Regions from separate parts of the Shinella sp. 20P9.1.1 genome, predicted to be linked through region 2. Evidence: riboswitches for the same ligand, from Rfam matches in the RefSeq annotation. Region 2 holds a riboswitch; each other region holds the start of a gene.
The links. Region 2 has a riboswitch for thiamine pyrophosphate ahead of thiC (phosphomethylpyrimidine synthase ThiC). Riboswitches for the same ligand answer to the same signal wherever they lie in the genome.

Region 1: linked by a shared signal. The riboswitch ahead of thiD (bifunctional hydroxymethylpyrimidine kinase/phosphomethylpyrimidine kinase) and the one ahead of thiC (phosphomethylpyrimidine synthase ThiC) in region 2 are both predicted to bind thiamine pyrophosphate.
Region 3: linked by a shared signal. The riboswitch ahead of thiB (thiamine ABC transporter substrate binding subunit) and the one ahead of thiC (phosphomethylpyrimidine synthase ThiC) in region 2 are both predicted to bind thiamine pyrophosphate.

What each region holds. Positions count from the first base shown of each region.
Region 1 is NZ_JBYOLC010000002.1:83,599-88,221, reverse strand. It holds gene AC27VQ_RS04010 (GFA family protein) at 54-458, shown strand; gene AC27VQ_RS04005 (AraC family transcriptional regulator) at 463-1,263, shown strand; gene AC27VQ_RS04000 (LysE family translocator) at 1,337-1,948, shown strand; gene thiD (bifunctional hydroxymethylpyrimidine kinase/phosphomethylpyrimidine kinase) at 2,047-2,859, opposite strand; TPP riboswitch at 2,902-2,998, opposite strand; gene AC27VQ_RS03990 (peptide chain release factor 3) at 3,066-4,623, opposite strand, start outside.
Region 2 is NZ_JBYOLC010000003.1:67,117-71,739, forward strand. It holds gene thiO (glycine oxidase ThiO) at 1-182, opposite strand, end outside; gene thiC (phosphomethylpyrimidine synthase ThiC) at 185-1,996, opposite strand; TPP riboswitch at 2,089-2,205, opposite strand; gene AC27VQ_RS06290 (Bax inhibitor-1/YccA family protein) at 2,341-3,057, opposite strand; gene AC27VQ_RS06295 (anti-sigma factor family protein) at 3,085-3,858, opposite strand; gene AC27VQ_RS06300 (sigma-70 family RNA polymerase sigma factor) at 3,845-4,390, opposite strand; gene AC27VQ_RS06305 (YqaA family protein) at 4,445-4,623, opposite strand, start outside.
Region 3 is NZ_JBYOLC010000008.1:253,147-257,769, forward strand. It holds gene thiQ (thiamine ABC transporter ATP-binding protein) at 1-29, opposite strand, end outside; gene thiP (thiamine/thiamine pyrophosphate ABC transporter permease) at 22-1,641, opposite strand; gene thiB (thiamine ABC transporter substrate binding subunit) at 1,654-2,661, opposite strand; TPP riboswitch at 2,701-2,807, opposite strand; gene AC27VQ_RS16115 (hypothetical protein) at 2,969-3,145, shown strand; gene AC27VQ_RS16120 (thiamine diphosphokinase) at 3,274-3,939, shown strand; gene AC27VQ_RS16125 (ABC-F family ATP-binding cassette domain-containing protein) at 3,943-4,623, shown strand, end outside.

The DNA of each region.
Region 1 (4,623 bases), on a different contig from region 2:
CGCCGGCCCGTGAAACCCTATCCTTCCGTCGTACCACGGCGGAAGGATTGTTCATGCGCATCGACGGGCAATGCCATTGCGGCTTCGTGACCTATGAGGCCGAGATCGATCCCGGCGCGGTGCTGATCTGCCATTGCACGGATTGCCAGCGGCTGACTGGCTCGCCCTATCGCGTCACCGTGCGGGCAGCACGCGAGGCCGTGCGCCTGACCGGCAATTCGCCGAAAATCTACACCAAGATCGCCGGAAGCGGCCGCCCACGCATGCTGTCCTTCTGCCCAGAATGCGGCACACCGCTTTTCTCGACGGGAACGGGAGAGGCCGCGGCGACCTGGGGCATCCGCTGGGGCAGCATCAACCAGCGCGCCGACCTGAGACCGGCGCGGCAAATCTGGTGTTCCTCCGCCACCGACTGGTTCGGCGAAACGACCGCCCTTCCCGGCACGCCGCAGGAGTAGAGGCATGGCCGCCGGGCGCTTCCAGATCCTGCGCACGGCCATCGACGGCATCGAGGCCGTCGTCGCCGACAGCAGCCACACCTTCGCGCGCCACAGCCACGACACCTATGGCATCGGCATGATCGAGCGCGGTGCGCAAACCTCGGCGAGCGGACGTGGCCGGGTCGAGGCGGAGGCCGGCAACACCATCACGGTCAATCCCGGCGAAGTGCATGACGGTGTACCGATCGGTGATACGCCGCGCGCCTGGCGCATGCTGTATCTGCAGCCGAAGATCGTCGCGTCTGCCGCGGAGGATATTTTCGAGGGCCGGCCGCGCGACGAGTTTTATGCGCCTGTTCTGGCGGATAGGCGCGTCAGTGCTCTCGCGTCAGCGGCCCTTGCGGCCTTGCTGGACGCCCAGGCCACACAGCTTGGCCACGAGGAACGGCTGCTGCTGTTGCTGGCGGCCGTGCTGCGCGAACGGCCGGCAAAACGTTCCGGCATCGCAACATCGGGCGTCGCCCGTGCCCGTGAAAAACTCGACAGCATGCCCGATGCCGCCATCACCCTTGAAGACCTTGCGGAAGAAAGCGGGCTTGGCCGTTTCCGGCTGGTGCGTGACTTCGCCCGCGTGACCGGGCTGACACCGCACGCCTACCTGCTCCAGCGCCGCACCGAGCTTTCCCGTCGATTGATCGCGACGGGAAAGCCGCTCGCCGAAGCCGCGGCGGAAGCAGGCTTTGCCGACCAGAGCCATATGACGCGCAATTTCACCCGCCGCTACGGCTATACGCCCGGCGCCTACCACGCCGCCCTCGCCTGACCTCGCAATTTCGTTCAAGACCACGCTTGCCGCTCCGGTGTTTCCTGCCCGCTCCTCAGCATGGGAACATCACATGACCACCGAATTCCTCATCACCTCACTCGTCGTCATCCTGCTGCCGGGTACGGGCGTCATCTATACGCTGGCGCTCGGTATCAGCGGCGGTTTTCGCGCCGGTCTGCTTGCCGCCTTCGGCTGCACGCTCGGCATCATCCCGCACATCCTCGCCAGCGTCGTCGGCCTTGCCGCCGTGCTGCATGCCAGCGCGCTCGCGTTCGAGGTGCTGCGGTATGTCGGCGTCGCCTATCTGCTCTTCATCGCCTGGAGCCTTTTGAAAGATTCGCGCGCGCTCGATCTCGGGCCGGATCAGCCGGCAGAACGGGCGCCACGCATCGTGCGGAAAGGCATCCTCACCAATATCTTCAACCCGAAACTCTCGCTGTTCTTCCTGGCTTTTCTGCCGCAATTCGTGCCGGCGCAGGCGCCTGACGTGACCGCGCGCATGCTCATCCTCGGCGCCGTCTTCATGATCATGACCTTCCTCCTCTTCGCGCTCTATGCAGCCCTTGCCGCAGGCCTGCGCCAGCAGGTGCTGAGCCGTCCGAAGATCATGGTCTGGACACAGCGCAGTTTTGCCGCCGCGCTCGGTCTGATGGGTCTGCGGCTGGCGCTCGCGGATCGCTAGAGCAATTCCAGCAAAAGTGCGAAGCGGTTTTGCGTCCGGAATTGCCTAGAAACAAAGAGCTAGAGCGTTTTCGCGTTTCGAAGAAAAGCGGAAATACTCTAGTTCCAGAGCGCGTGAAAATGATGCAGCGGGCCGTGACCGGAGCCGACGGCCAGCGCATCCGAGCCGCGCACGGCGCCGGCAATGTAGCTCTTTGCCGCCGCCACGGCATCCGGCAACGCCTTGCCCTTGCCGAGTTCGGCCGCAATGGCGCTCGACAGCGAGCAGCCCGTGCCATGGGTGTTGCGCGTCAGGACGCGCACGCCCTCGAACCAGCGCAGCCGATCCCGCGTCGCCAGGACATCCGGGCTCTGGTTGCCAGGCAGATGCCCGCCCTTCAGCAGCACCGCCCTGGGGCCAAGCGCCAGCAGGCGGTTCGCCTGATCCGCCATCGTCTCCCGGTCGGTCGCCTCCGCCTCCCCGAGCAGGGCGGCCGCCTCCGGCAGGTTCGGCGTCAGCACGGTGGCGAGCGGCAGCAGGCGGCAGGTCAGGGCCTCGACGGCCTCGCGCGCCAGAAGCGAGGCGCCACCCTTGGCCACCATGACGGGATCGAGCACGAGCGGCGTGCTCCGATGGGTGGCGAGCGCATTGGCCACCGCTTCGGCAATGTCAGCCGAAGCGATCATGCCGATCTTCACCGCATGGACCCGCACATCGGCCAACACCTCCCGGATCTGCGCCGCCACGAAGGCCGGCGGCACGAGATGCACGCCGGACACGCCTTGCGTGTTCTGCGCCGTCAGCGCCGTCAGCACCGCCATGCCATAGGTGCCGCGCGCCGCGAAGGTCTTGAGATCGGCCTGGATGCCGGCGCCGCCCGAGGGGTCGGAACCCGCGATGGAAAGGATGTTTGCGATGGTCGTCTCGGCCATTAAGCCTCCTTGCGACGGAGGCGGCCGTGGGACGCGCAGCGATACGGCGCCCGTTCGACTCCCTCCGCCGGCATGATCCGGTTCAGGTTCAAAGGGTGCTTCTCAGCCCGCCTTGCGGCGGACGCCCCTGTCCAGGCAGTGCTTTTCGCAAATGAAAAGCCGCCTGTCATCTTGAAAGTGACAGGCGGCAAAATGGCAGGCGTGCGTTACGCCTTGGTGACGTGATATTCCTTGATGGCGACCATCTTGATCGCGGGATAGCGCTCCGCCTCGTAGCGCAGAGAGAAGCTGTCCTGCGCCAAAAACACCGGATCGCCATCGAGGTCGCGGGCGATATCGCCGCGGCGCTGGGTGACGAATTTTTCGAGCTCCGCCGCATTGTCGGAGGAAACCCAGCGGCAGACGGAGAAGCGCGACATTTCGAAGGAGACCGGCAGACCGTATTCCCCCTGCAGCCGCTCCTTCAGAACGTCGAGCTGCAGCGCGCCGACGACGCCGACGATGGCGGGCGAGCCGTCTTCCGGCGAGAAGAGCTGCACGACGCCCTCTTCCGCCATCTGCTGCAGGGCTTCCTTTAGCTTCTTGGCCTTCATGGCATCTTCGAGCCGCACGCGGCGCAGGATTTCCGGCGCGAAGTTCGGCACGCCCTCGAAGACCAGCGCCTCGCCTTCCGTCAGCGTATCGCCGATGCGGAGCGTGCCGTGGTTGGGGATGCCCACCACATCGCCGGCATAGGCCGTGTCGGCGAGCTGGCGCTGCGAGGCGAAGAAGAACTGCGGCGCCGAGAGGCCGATGGTCTTGCCGGTGCGGGCAAGGCGCACCTTCATGCCGCGCTCCAGCATGCCCGAGCAGACGCGAGCAAAGGCGATGCGGTCGCGATGGTTCGGATCCATGTTGGCCTGGATCTTGAAGACGAAGGCCGTCATTTTGTCTTCGGCGGCATGGACCTTGCGCACATCGGCGATCTGGTCACGCGGCGGCGGCGCGAAGGCGCCGAGCGCGTTGATGAGATCGCGCACACCGAAATTGCGCAATGCCGAACCGAAGAAGACCGGCGTCATATGGCCTTCGAGGAAGGCTTCGCGGTCGAACGGACGGCAGGCCTCGCGGGCCAGCTCCAGCTCCTCGGTGAAGGCTTCGCGCTCGTTTTCCGGCAGGTTTTTGGCGACTTCGGCGATATCGTCCATTTTCGTCGGCTGCACCTGCGTATCCGAGCCGCGATAGGTGCGGTCGGCAAGGTGATAGGAGCCGCAGAAGGACTTGGAGCGGCCGACGGGCCAGGTGACCGGCGCGGTATCGAGCGCCAGCTTCTCTTCCACCTCATCGAGAATCTCGAAGGGGTCGCGGCTTTCGCGGTCCATCTTGTTGACGAAGGTGATGATCGGGATATCGCGCAGGCGGCAGACTTCGAAGAGTTTCAGCGTGCGCGGCTCGATACCCTTGGCGGCATCGATGACCATGATGGCCGCATCGACGGCCGTCAGCGTGCGGTAGGTATCGTCGGCGAAATCCTCGTGGCCGGGCGTATCGAGGATGTTGAAGACGTTGCCGTCATATTCGAAGGTCATGACCGAGGTCACGACGGAGATGCCGCGTTCACGCTCGATCTTCATCCAGTCCGACCGGGTCTGGATGCGGTCCTTCTTGGCTTTCACTTCACCGGCGAGCTGGATGGCGCCGCCGAACAGCAGCAGCTTTTCGGTGAGCGTGGTTTTACCGGCGTCCGGGTGCGCGATGATCGCGAAGGTGCGGCGGCGGGAGACC
Region 2 (4,623 bases):
AGCACGGGTTCTTCCGCGCTTTCCCGTTCGCACCAGGGGGCGAGCATGCCGCCGGCGAAGCCGGAGGCACCCTGGCCGACTTTTTCGGCCCGTTCGTGAATGGTAACGTCGAAGCCGTGGCGATAGAGTTGCCAGGCGACCGTCAGGCCGGCAACGCCGGCGCCCTTGACGAGGATGCGCATGGTCATTCTCCCGCAAGCGGCATGTAGAGGTCGCCGCCCTCGCGAAACTTCTGGGCCATCGCCTCCAGCCCCTCCTTCTGGGCCTCGGCGCGGATATCGTGCGAAATGCGCATGGAGCAGAATTTCGGGCCGCACATGGAGCAGAAATGCGCCACCTTGTGTGCCTCCTTCGGCAGGGTCTCGTCGTGGAAAGAGCGGGCGGTGTCCGGGTCGAGCGAGAGGTTGAACTGGTCCTCCCAGCGGAATTCGAAGCGGGCGCGCGACAGGGCATCGTCGCGGATTTTTGCGGCCGGATGACCCTTGGCGAGATCGGCCGCATGCGCCGCGATCTTATAGGTGATGACGCCGACCTTCACGTCGTTGCGGTCGGGCAGGCCGAGATGTTCCTTCGGCGTGACGTAGCAGAGCATGGCGGTGCCGAACCAGCCGATCATGGCCGCCCCGATGCCTGAGGTGATGTGGTCGTAGCCCGGTGCGATGTCCGTCGTCAGGGGCCCGAGCGTGTAGAACGGGGCCTCGCCGCAGGTCTTCAACTGCTTGTCCATGTTCTCCTTGATCTTGTGCATCGGCACATGGCCGGGGCCCTCGATCATGACCTGGCAGTCCTTTTTCCAGGCGATTTGCGTGAGTTCGCCGAGCGTCTCCAGTTCGGCGAACTGCGCGGCATCGTTGGCGTCGGCAATCGAGCCGGGGCGCAGGCCGTCGCCGAGCGAGAAGGAGACGTCATAGGCGCGGCAGATGTCGCAGATTTCCTCGAAATGCTTGTAGAGGAAGCTTTCCCTGTGGTGATGCAGACACCACTTGGCCATGATGGAGCCACCGCGCGAGACGATGCCGGTGACGCGGTTGACGGTGAGCGGGATGTAGTGCAGCCGCACGCCGGCATGGATGGTGAAATAATCGACACCCTGTTCGGCCTGCTCGATCAGCGTATCGCGAAAAACCTCCCAGGTGAGGTCCTCGGCAATGCCATTGACCTTCTCCAGCGCCTGGTAGAGCGGCACGGTGCCGATCGGCACAGGCGAATTGCGGATGATCCATTCGCGGATGTTGTGGATGTTGCGGCCGGTCGAGAGGTCCATGACCGTATCGCCGCCCCAGCGGATCGCCCAGACCATCTTCTCGACCTCCTCCGCCATGGAGGAGGTGACGGCGGAATTGCCGATATTGGCGTTGATCTTGACCAGGAAATTCCGGCCAATGATCATCGGCTCGGCTTCCGGATGGTTGATATTGGCGGGGATGATCGCCCGGCCGCTCGCGACCTCCTGGCGGACGAAGTCCGGCGTGACGAAATCGGGGATGTGCGCGCCAAAGCTTTCGCCGTCACGGGCGAGTGCTTCCTTGGCAGCCTTGCGGCCGAGATTTTCCCTGATGGCGATGAATTCCATTTCCGGCGTAATGACACCGGCGCGGGCATAGGCGAGCTGCGTCACCGCCTTGCCGTCCTTCGCCCGGCGCGGCTGGTTGCGCACCGGAAATTCCGGTGTCAGCCGTTCGCCGGTGGCAAAGCCGTTATCCTCGGGGCGGACATGGCGGCCCTCGTAACCCTCGGTGTCGCCGCGGGCGATCACCCAGCTTTCGCGCAGCCGCGGCAGGCCGGCATCGATGACGACGACGTGGTTCGGGTCGGTATAGGGGCCGGAGGCGTCGTAAACGATGACGGGCGGTTCGCCCGAGGTCGGGTGCAGTGAAATCTCGCGCATCGGCACGCGGATATCGGGATGCTGGTCGCCGGCAATGTGGATCTTGCGGGAGGCGGGCAGGGCGCCGGTCGTGACGGTCGGGGTAAGCTTTTGGGCGGCAATATTCATCGTGAGGCTCCAAGTGTTCGTTTGGAGACCCAGTCCTAGAGCCGGAATGATGGAAGGACGCCGGACGCGGACTCCGGGTTCACGGATGTCCTGCCGCAGCGCTTGCACCGTCCCTACGCCAGTATGAACTGGATCAGGTTCAACGGGTCACTGCGCTGCGAAAGCCAGCAGTATCTCAGCCGCTTGTCGGGACCCCCCTGGTGAATGCCTTAAGCAAAAACGCTGCGGGCCGATTTGTCAACATAGGTAATTTATGTAAGTCAATTCTTACGGTTTATTGCATGCGCGCAAAAAGAAACGGCGGAGCAAAGCCCCGCCGTTCCCATTGAAATCATTCACGAAAACTATTCGCGCTCGCCTGTAAAATTCAGCAGCAGCTGGAAGATGTTGACGAAATTGAGATACAGCGAGAGCGCGCCGAACACAGCCATCTTCTGGCTCGATTCCTGGTCGATGTTTTCGGCATACTGCTCCTTGATGTTCTGCGTGTCCCAAGCGGTGAGGCCGACGAAGACGACGATGCCGATAACGGAAATCGCAAACTGTAGCGCGCTCGAGCCAAGGAAGATGTTGACGACCGAGGCGATGACGACGCCGATGAGGCCCATCATCAGGAACGAGCCGACCTTCGACAGGTCACGCTTCGTCACGTAGCCGTAAAGGCTTGTCGTGCCGAACATGGTGGCGGCGATGAAGAAGGTGCGCGCGATGCTCATGCCGGTGAAGACGAGGAATACCGAGGCGAGCGACAGGCCCATGACGGCGCAGAACGCCCAGAAGGTCATTTGCGCGGTGCTGGCGGACATCGTCTGGATCTTGAATGAGAAGAAGAAGACGAAGGCGAGCGGCGCCAGCATCACCACCCACTTCAGCGGGGAGGAGAAAATCGGCACGTAGAGCGCCGGCGTCGAGCCGACGATGAAGGCGACGAGGCCGGTGATGACGAGGCCGGCGCCCATGTAGTTGTAGACGCGCAGCATGTGCTGGCGCAGGCCCTCGTCGAAGAGGGCGGCCGATTGCGCCTGCGCGCCATAGCCAAATCGCTGTTGTACGGGTTCCATCTGAAATCTCCTTCTGGAAACGGTTGATCAGTAGAGCGTGCGGGAAAGATCCCGTGCGGTTTCGGCCAGCTCGTCGGCCTTGCGGCTTTCCGACACCAGCGCATAGGCGACATCGCCAATCTGCCAATAGGCGGCTCGGGCATTGTCGGCGTGGAAGAGCAGCACGTGCTGCACGGCAAAGGAGCCGGGGCGCACGGCGAAAAGCGACAGGCGCTCATCCTTCCGGGGCTCCAGCACCAGTTCGACGCTTGGGCCGTAGGCCGAGGGGAAGACCTGCGTATCGACGACGCCCCAGCCCTTCGGCAGGTCCGGCAGGACGATTGCCGTCGCAGAGCGGATCTCGGCGGGGTCGAAGTTTTCCGTTTCGGGCTGCGACGCCATGGAATCGCGCAGAAGCGTCGTCTTGTGTGCCCGCACTGCCTCCTCCACGAAGGCGGGCGGCGGCGTCGATGCCACGACCTCGGTTGCGCCGAAGGGGCCGAAGGCCGCATGGGCGACCCAGCCGGCGGCGACAAAGAGCGCGATGGTGGCGGCGCGGCGCAGGAAACCGAAGACGCGGCGGCGGGACAGCGCCCGTTCGAGCAAGCGTGCGGCCTCGCGCGTTTCCTGCCGCATCACCGCGCGGTGGTCGGCAAGCGCCAGGCGCAGTTCGTCGCGCACGCGCAGGTCCTTCATGATCTGGGCTGCGGTTTCGGGCCGTTCCGACAAATAGGCTTCCACCTCGATGCGCCGGCCGACGGCGAGCTGGTCGTCGACATAGGCGTTGAGATCGGCCTCGAGAATAGGGTCATTGCTTGTCATCGCCAGTGCCTCCGACGATTTTGAGATGGGTTACGGTCGCGGCCGGGCCGCTCTGTTCGAAGGTGCGCAGCCGTTCGCGGGCGCGCGCAACGCGCGACATCAGCGTGCCCACCGGAATCTTCAGCGTGTCGGCCGCCTCCTGATAGGAGAGCTCCTCGATGGCGACGAGATGCAGCGCCGCGCGCTGGTCTTCAGGCAGGCCGAAGAAAGCGTCGCGCAGCTGTGTGAGCCGCACCGAATGGTCTTGGTTCGCCGGCATCGCGCGCTCGGCGAGATCGGCGGCCGCATCGTGGCGGCGCTCCAGCGAGCGGCGCTGGCGCAGGCGGTCGATATGCGCATTGTGCAGGATCGACATCAGCCAGTTGCGCACATTGGCGCCGGTGCGGAAGCTCGACTGCCGCTCGTAGGCTTTCACGAGCGCATCGTGCACGAGATCTTCCGCCTCGTCCGGATTGCGGACGAGCGACAGGGCATAGCGCCTGAGCGCCGCAAGCTGTCCGATCACGTTGAAGCCGGGTGTCTTTCCGTTCATGATCCAATATACGAAAGCTGCGCGGCGCTCATTCCATCGTCATGGCAAAAAAATTCAAAGCCAATGCAGGATTGCCGCGGCGAGGACAACGTAGCGGCCGAATTTTGCGATGGTGACGACCAGCAGAAAGCGCGGGAAGGGCTCGCGCATGATGCCGGCGGCAAGCGTCAAGGGGTCACCGATAATGGGTAGCCAACTCAACAGCAGGCTCCACCAGCCGTAGCGGCGATACC
Region 3 (4,623 bases), on a different contig from region 2:
TCGATCAAGCGAATGGCGGCATCAGGCATCGGCGGGCGGGCTTTCGGTTGGGCGTTCGGCGGCGGTGGAGGGCAGTGTCAGCAGAAGGCATATCACGCCGAGGATCAGCGCGATGCCCGCCGCATCGGCGGTGCGGTAGCTCGCCATGCGCGAGAACAGGAGCCAGGGCAGCGTGGCGAACCCTTCCGCGCCAAAAATCGCGACGGCGCTCAAATCGCCGAGCGATAGCGCCATGGCGAAGGCGAAGGCGGTGAGGAACGGTTTTTTCAGCGCCGGCCAGTCGATCCATCGCAAGCGATGCATCCCGGTGACACCAAGGCTGAGCGCAAGTCGGGCTGTACGCGTGAGGTGCGTGCTATAGGCCGGCTCCAGCACGCGCACCACGAAGGGCAGCGCCATCAGTGCATTGATGACGGTGATGATGACGGGCGCGAAATGTCCGGTCTCGCCGAAGGTGCGCAGCATCAGGAACCAGCCGGTCGCCACCACGACAGGCGGCACCAGCAGGATCAGCGATCCCGTCGCAGGCAGCGCCCGTGCCATCAGTCGCGTGGCAAGTCCCGCGCCGCTCGTCTCGGCCAGGCGCGGCACCAGCACGATGGGCAGCGCGATGGCGAGGCTGAGGCAGCCGGAGGCGAAGGATATGGCAAGGCTGGTGGCGAGCGCCCGGTGCAGCAAAGGATCGAGCGCCAGCCGGCCGAAATCGGCCGCAAGGCCAGAGACGAGCGTCGCGGCAAGCGGTGCTGCGGTGAAAAGCGAGAAGGCGAGCAGGATGAGGCCATCGGACAGGCGGCGGCGCCGGCCGTCGAAGCGCCTGATATCGCGCCCCGCCGTCATGCCCTCTTCCGGCGGACGGCCGAACAGCGAGAGCAGCCAGATCAGCAGGGCCGTGACGGCGATTTGCAGGCCAGACAGCAGCACCGCGCGCTCCGGGTCGAAATCGAAACGCAGCGCTTGGTAGATCGCGACCTCGATGGTAGTTGCCGCCGGCCCGCCGCCGAGCGTCAGCACCACGGTGAAGCTTGCCGCGCAGAGCATGAAGATCAGGCCGGCAATGCCCGGCAGGACGCGCCTTATGACCGGCCACTCGATGAGCCGGAAGGTTGCGCCGCTGCCCATGCCGAGATTGGCCGAGGTCAGCCAGTATTCCGGCGGGATGCGGTCGAGTGCGGCCAGCAGGAAACGCGCGGCGAGCGGCAGGTTGAAGAAGACATGGGCGATCAGGATGCCGGCAAGGCCATAGACGCTGACGGGACTTTCCAGCCCGCCGAGCCGCAGGAGATCGTTGACGACGCCCTGCCGCCCCCAGATTTCGATGATGCCGAGGGCCGCCACCAGCGCCGGCAGGCCGAGCGGCACGACGGAGAGCCTGAGGATCCAGACGCGACCGGGAAAGGTGCGCTGGCGGGCAAGTGCCCGGGCAACGGGAATGGCGAGCACCACCGACAGGAGCGTCGAGAGCGTCGCCTGCATCAGCGTGAACTGCGCCACCCGCCAGGTATAGGCATCGAAGAGCGGCGCGGTGCTGCCGCCCGCATGGGCCAGCAGCACCGCGGTTGCCGCGCCCGCGAAGACGAGCACGAAGCCGAGGGCAAGGCCCCCGGCGACACGCAGTGTGCGTCGTTCCGCGCGGGCGAACATCTCAGGCGTTCCTTACTTGGCGCTCATCACAGCGAGCCATTCGTCGATCCAGGCCTTGCGGTTGGCGGCAACTTCATCCGACGGCATCAGGAAGGTCTTTTCCGGCTTGACCAGCGCGTCGAAGGCGGCGGGCAGTGGGTCTTTCGTCTTGGCGGCCGGCATCATCCAATTGGTTTCCGGAATGATCGACTGGAAATCCGGGCTGGTCATGAAGGTCAGGAACTGGCGGGCAAGGTCCTTGTCGTGCGAGGTCCGCGTCAGGCCGGCAACCTCGATCTGCACATAGTGGCCCTCGGAGAAGGCGGCTGCCTTATAGCGCTCGGTCTTTTCCGCGATCACGTGATAGGCCGGCGAGGTCGTGTAGGAGAGCACCATCGGCGCCTCGCCCTTGGTGAACAGGCCATAGGCTTCCGACCAGCCGGGCGTGACGGTCAGCACGCGGTTTTTCAGCTTGCTCCAGGCCTCGCCCGCCTTGTCGCCATAGACGGATTTCACCCAGAGCAGCAGGCCGAGACCCGGCGTGGAGGTACGCGGGTCCTCGATGACGATCTTCTGCGACGGATCGCCCTCGACCAGCTCCTTGAGGCTTGTCGGCGGGGTCTTTACCGTCTCGGTGTCGTAGACGACGGCGAAGTGGCCGTAGTCATAGGGCAGGAACGTATCGTCGGAAAAACCGCCCGGCACCGTCAGGTCCTTTGGTGAAAGGCCGTGCGCTTCGAAAAGGCCGGTCGCCTTCGCTTCGGTGATGAGGTTGGTGTCGAGGCCGAGCACGACGTCGGCCTTGGTGCCCTCGCCTTCGAGCTTCAGCCGGGTCAGGAGCTCCACGCCGTCGGCAACGCCCACCCATTCGACCGTGCAGCCGCAGGTCTTTTCGAAGGCTTCCTTGACCTTCGGGCCGGGGCCCCAGTCGGAAACGAAGCTTTCATAGGTGTAGACGGTCAGCGTCTTTTCAGCGCCGTGCGCCGGAAAGGCGAGGGACACGGCGAGCGCCGCGATGGAGGAAAAAACTGTCTTGCGCATCAGCGCCTCCTTGTTTCGTCAAAAACGGGAATAGGGCGCTGGATTGTGCCGTCTAATCCCTCCGCCGGTACAAACCGGATCAGGTTCTTCGGGTTGGCGATGAAGCCTCTCAGCCCGCAAACCTGCAGGCACCCCGTTAGAGCGAAAAAAGGCATAGTCCCGGAAACGCTGCGGCGCAAGGGGTGTGGATGCGGACAGGCAGGGCGGCCGGCCCTGTTCCATCCGGAACAGCGGCATGCGTAGGGATATGCGATCTTCAGATCACCGGATGAGAGAGGCTCATCCTTAACCGATCAGGAGAGACCCCATGCGCAAGTTCATCGTTTCCGCCACCGTTGCCCTCGTCGCCGCCGTCTCGTTTGCGGCTCCCTCGCAGGCCGGTTACTACAGCTACGATTATCAGCCGTACTGCTTCATCAAGAAGATCAAGTCCTACGACTACTACGGCAATGTCGTCATCAAGCGCATCAAGGTCTGCCGCTAAGCGGCCCCATTACTGATCTCCCCGAAGGCCCGGATGTTCCCCTGCATCCGGGTCTTTTGCCGTTCGGGCCTATGCGCTGCCGCCAAACTCTTTCCCTTTCGCCGGAACATGCGCTAAGGGCATCAGCCATGACCATATCGGCCCCGATAGACCAGACCTTCGTCGTCCTTCTCGGCGGCGCGCTTGCGGTGACGCCGCGGGTGCGGGCCGATATTGTCGGTGCGCGCTTCGTGGCGGCCGATGGTGGCATGCGGCATGCCGCAGCGCTCGGCGTCACACCGGAAATCTGGGTCGGCGATTTCGATTCGACGCCGGACGATCTCATCGCCGCCTGGCCCGGTGTCGACCGCCAGCCCTATCCCGTCGCCAAGAACGAGACCGACGGGGCGATCGCCGTTTCCGTCGCGACCGAACGCGGCGCGAAGGATATCGTGCTGGTCGGCGCGCTCGGCGGCGAGCGCAGCGACCATGCGCTGATGCACCTGCTCCATGCGGTGTCGCTCGCTGAAGACGGCTATGCGATCAAGCTCACCTCCGGCGAGGAGGAAGCCTGGCCGCTCTTGCCGGGCAGCCGGGAGATCGACCTGCCGAAGGGCAGCCTGTTTTCGATCCTCGGCCTTTCGCCGCTGTCGGGTCTCTTCATCGGCAATGTGCGCTATCCGCTGAATGATTTCTCGTTGCCCTTCGGCTCCTCGCGCACCATTTCCAACGTCGCCGAAGGTCCGATCCGCCTTTCGCTTGCCTCCGGCCGCGCGATCCTCATCGCCCGGCCCTATGACCTTTCAGGAGCCTGACCCTTGGCACCGCCCATTCTCAAACTCGACGATATCTTTCTGAGCTTCGGCGGCACGCCGCTCTTGGCTGGCGCGAGCCTCCAGGTGGAGCCCGGTGACCGAATCTCGCTTGTCGGCCGCAACGGCTCGGGCAAGTCGACGCTGATGAAGATCGCCGCCGGCCTTGCTGAGGCGCAATCGGGCGAGGTCTTCCGCCATCCCTCCGCGACCATCCGTTACCTGCACCAGGCGCCGGATTTCGACGGCTACGACACGGTCGCGGCCTATGCCGAAGCCGGGCTTGGCCCGAGCGACGATCCGTACCGCGTCACCTATCTGCTCGAACATCTCGGCCTCGACGGCACGGAAGACCCGAAGTCGCTGTCGGGTGGCGAGGCGCGCCGCGCCGCACTTGCCCGCGTCATGGCGCCGGAACCGGATATTCTTCTGCTCGACGAGCCGACCAACCATCTCGATCTTCCGACCATCGAATGGCTGGAAGGCGAGCTGCAATCGACCCGCTCGGCGCTCGTCGTCATCTCGCACGACCGTCGTTTCCTCGAAAAGGTCTCCAATGCCACCGTCTGGCTCGATCGCGGCCAGTCGCGCCGGCTCAACCGCGGTTTCGGCCATTTCGAAGCCTGGCGCGACGAGGTGCTCGAGGCCGAGGAGCTGGAGCAGCACAAGCTCGGCAAGGCGATCGAG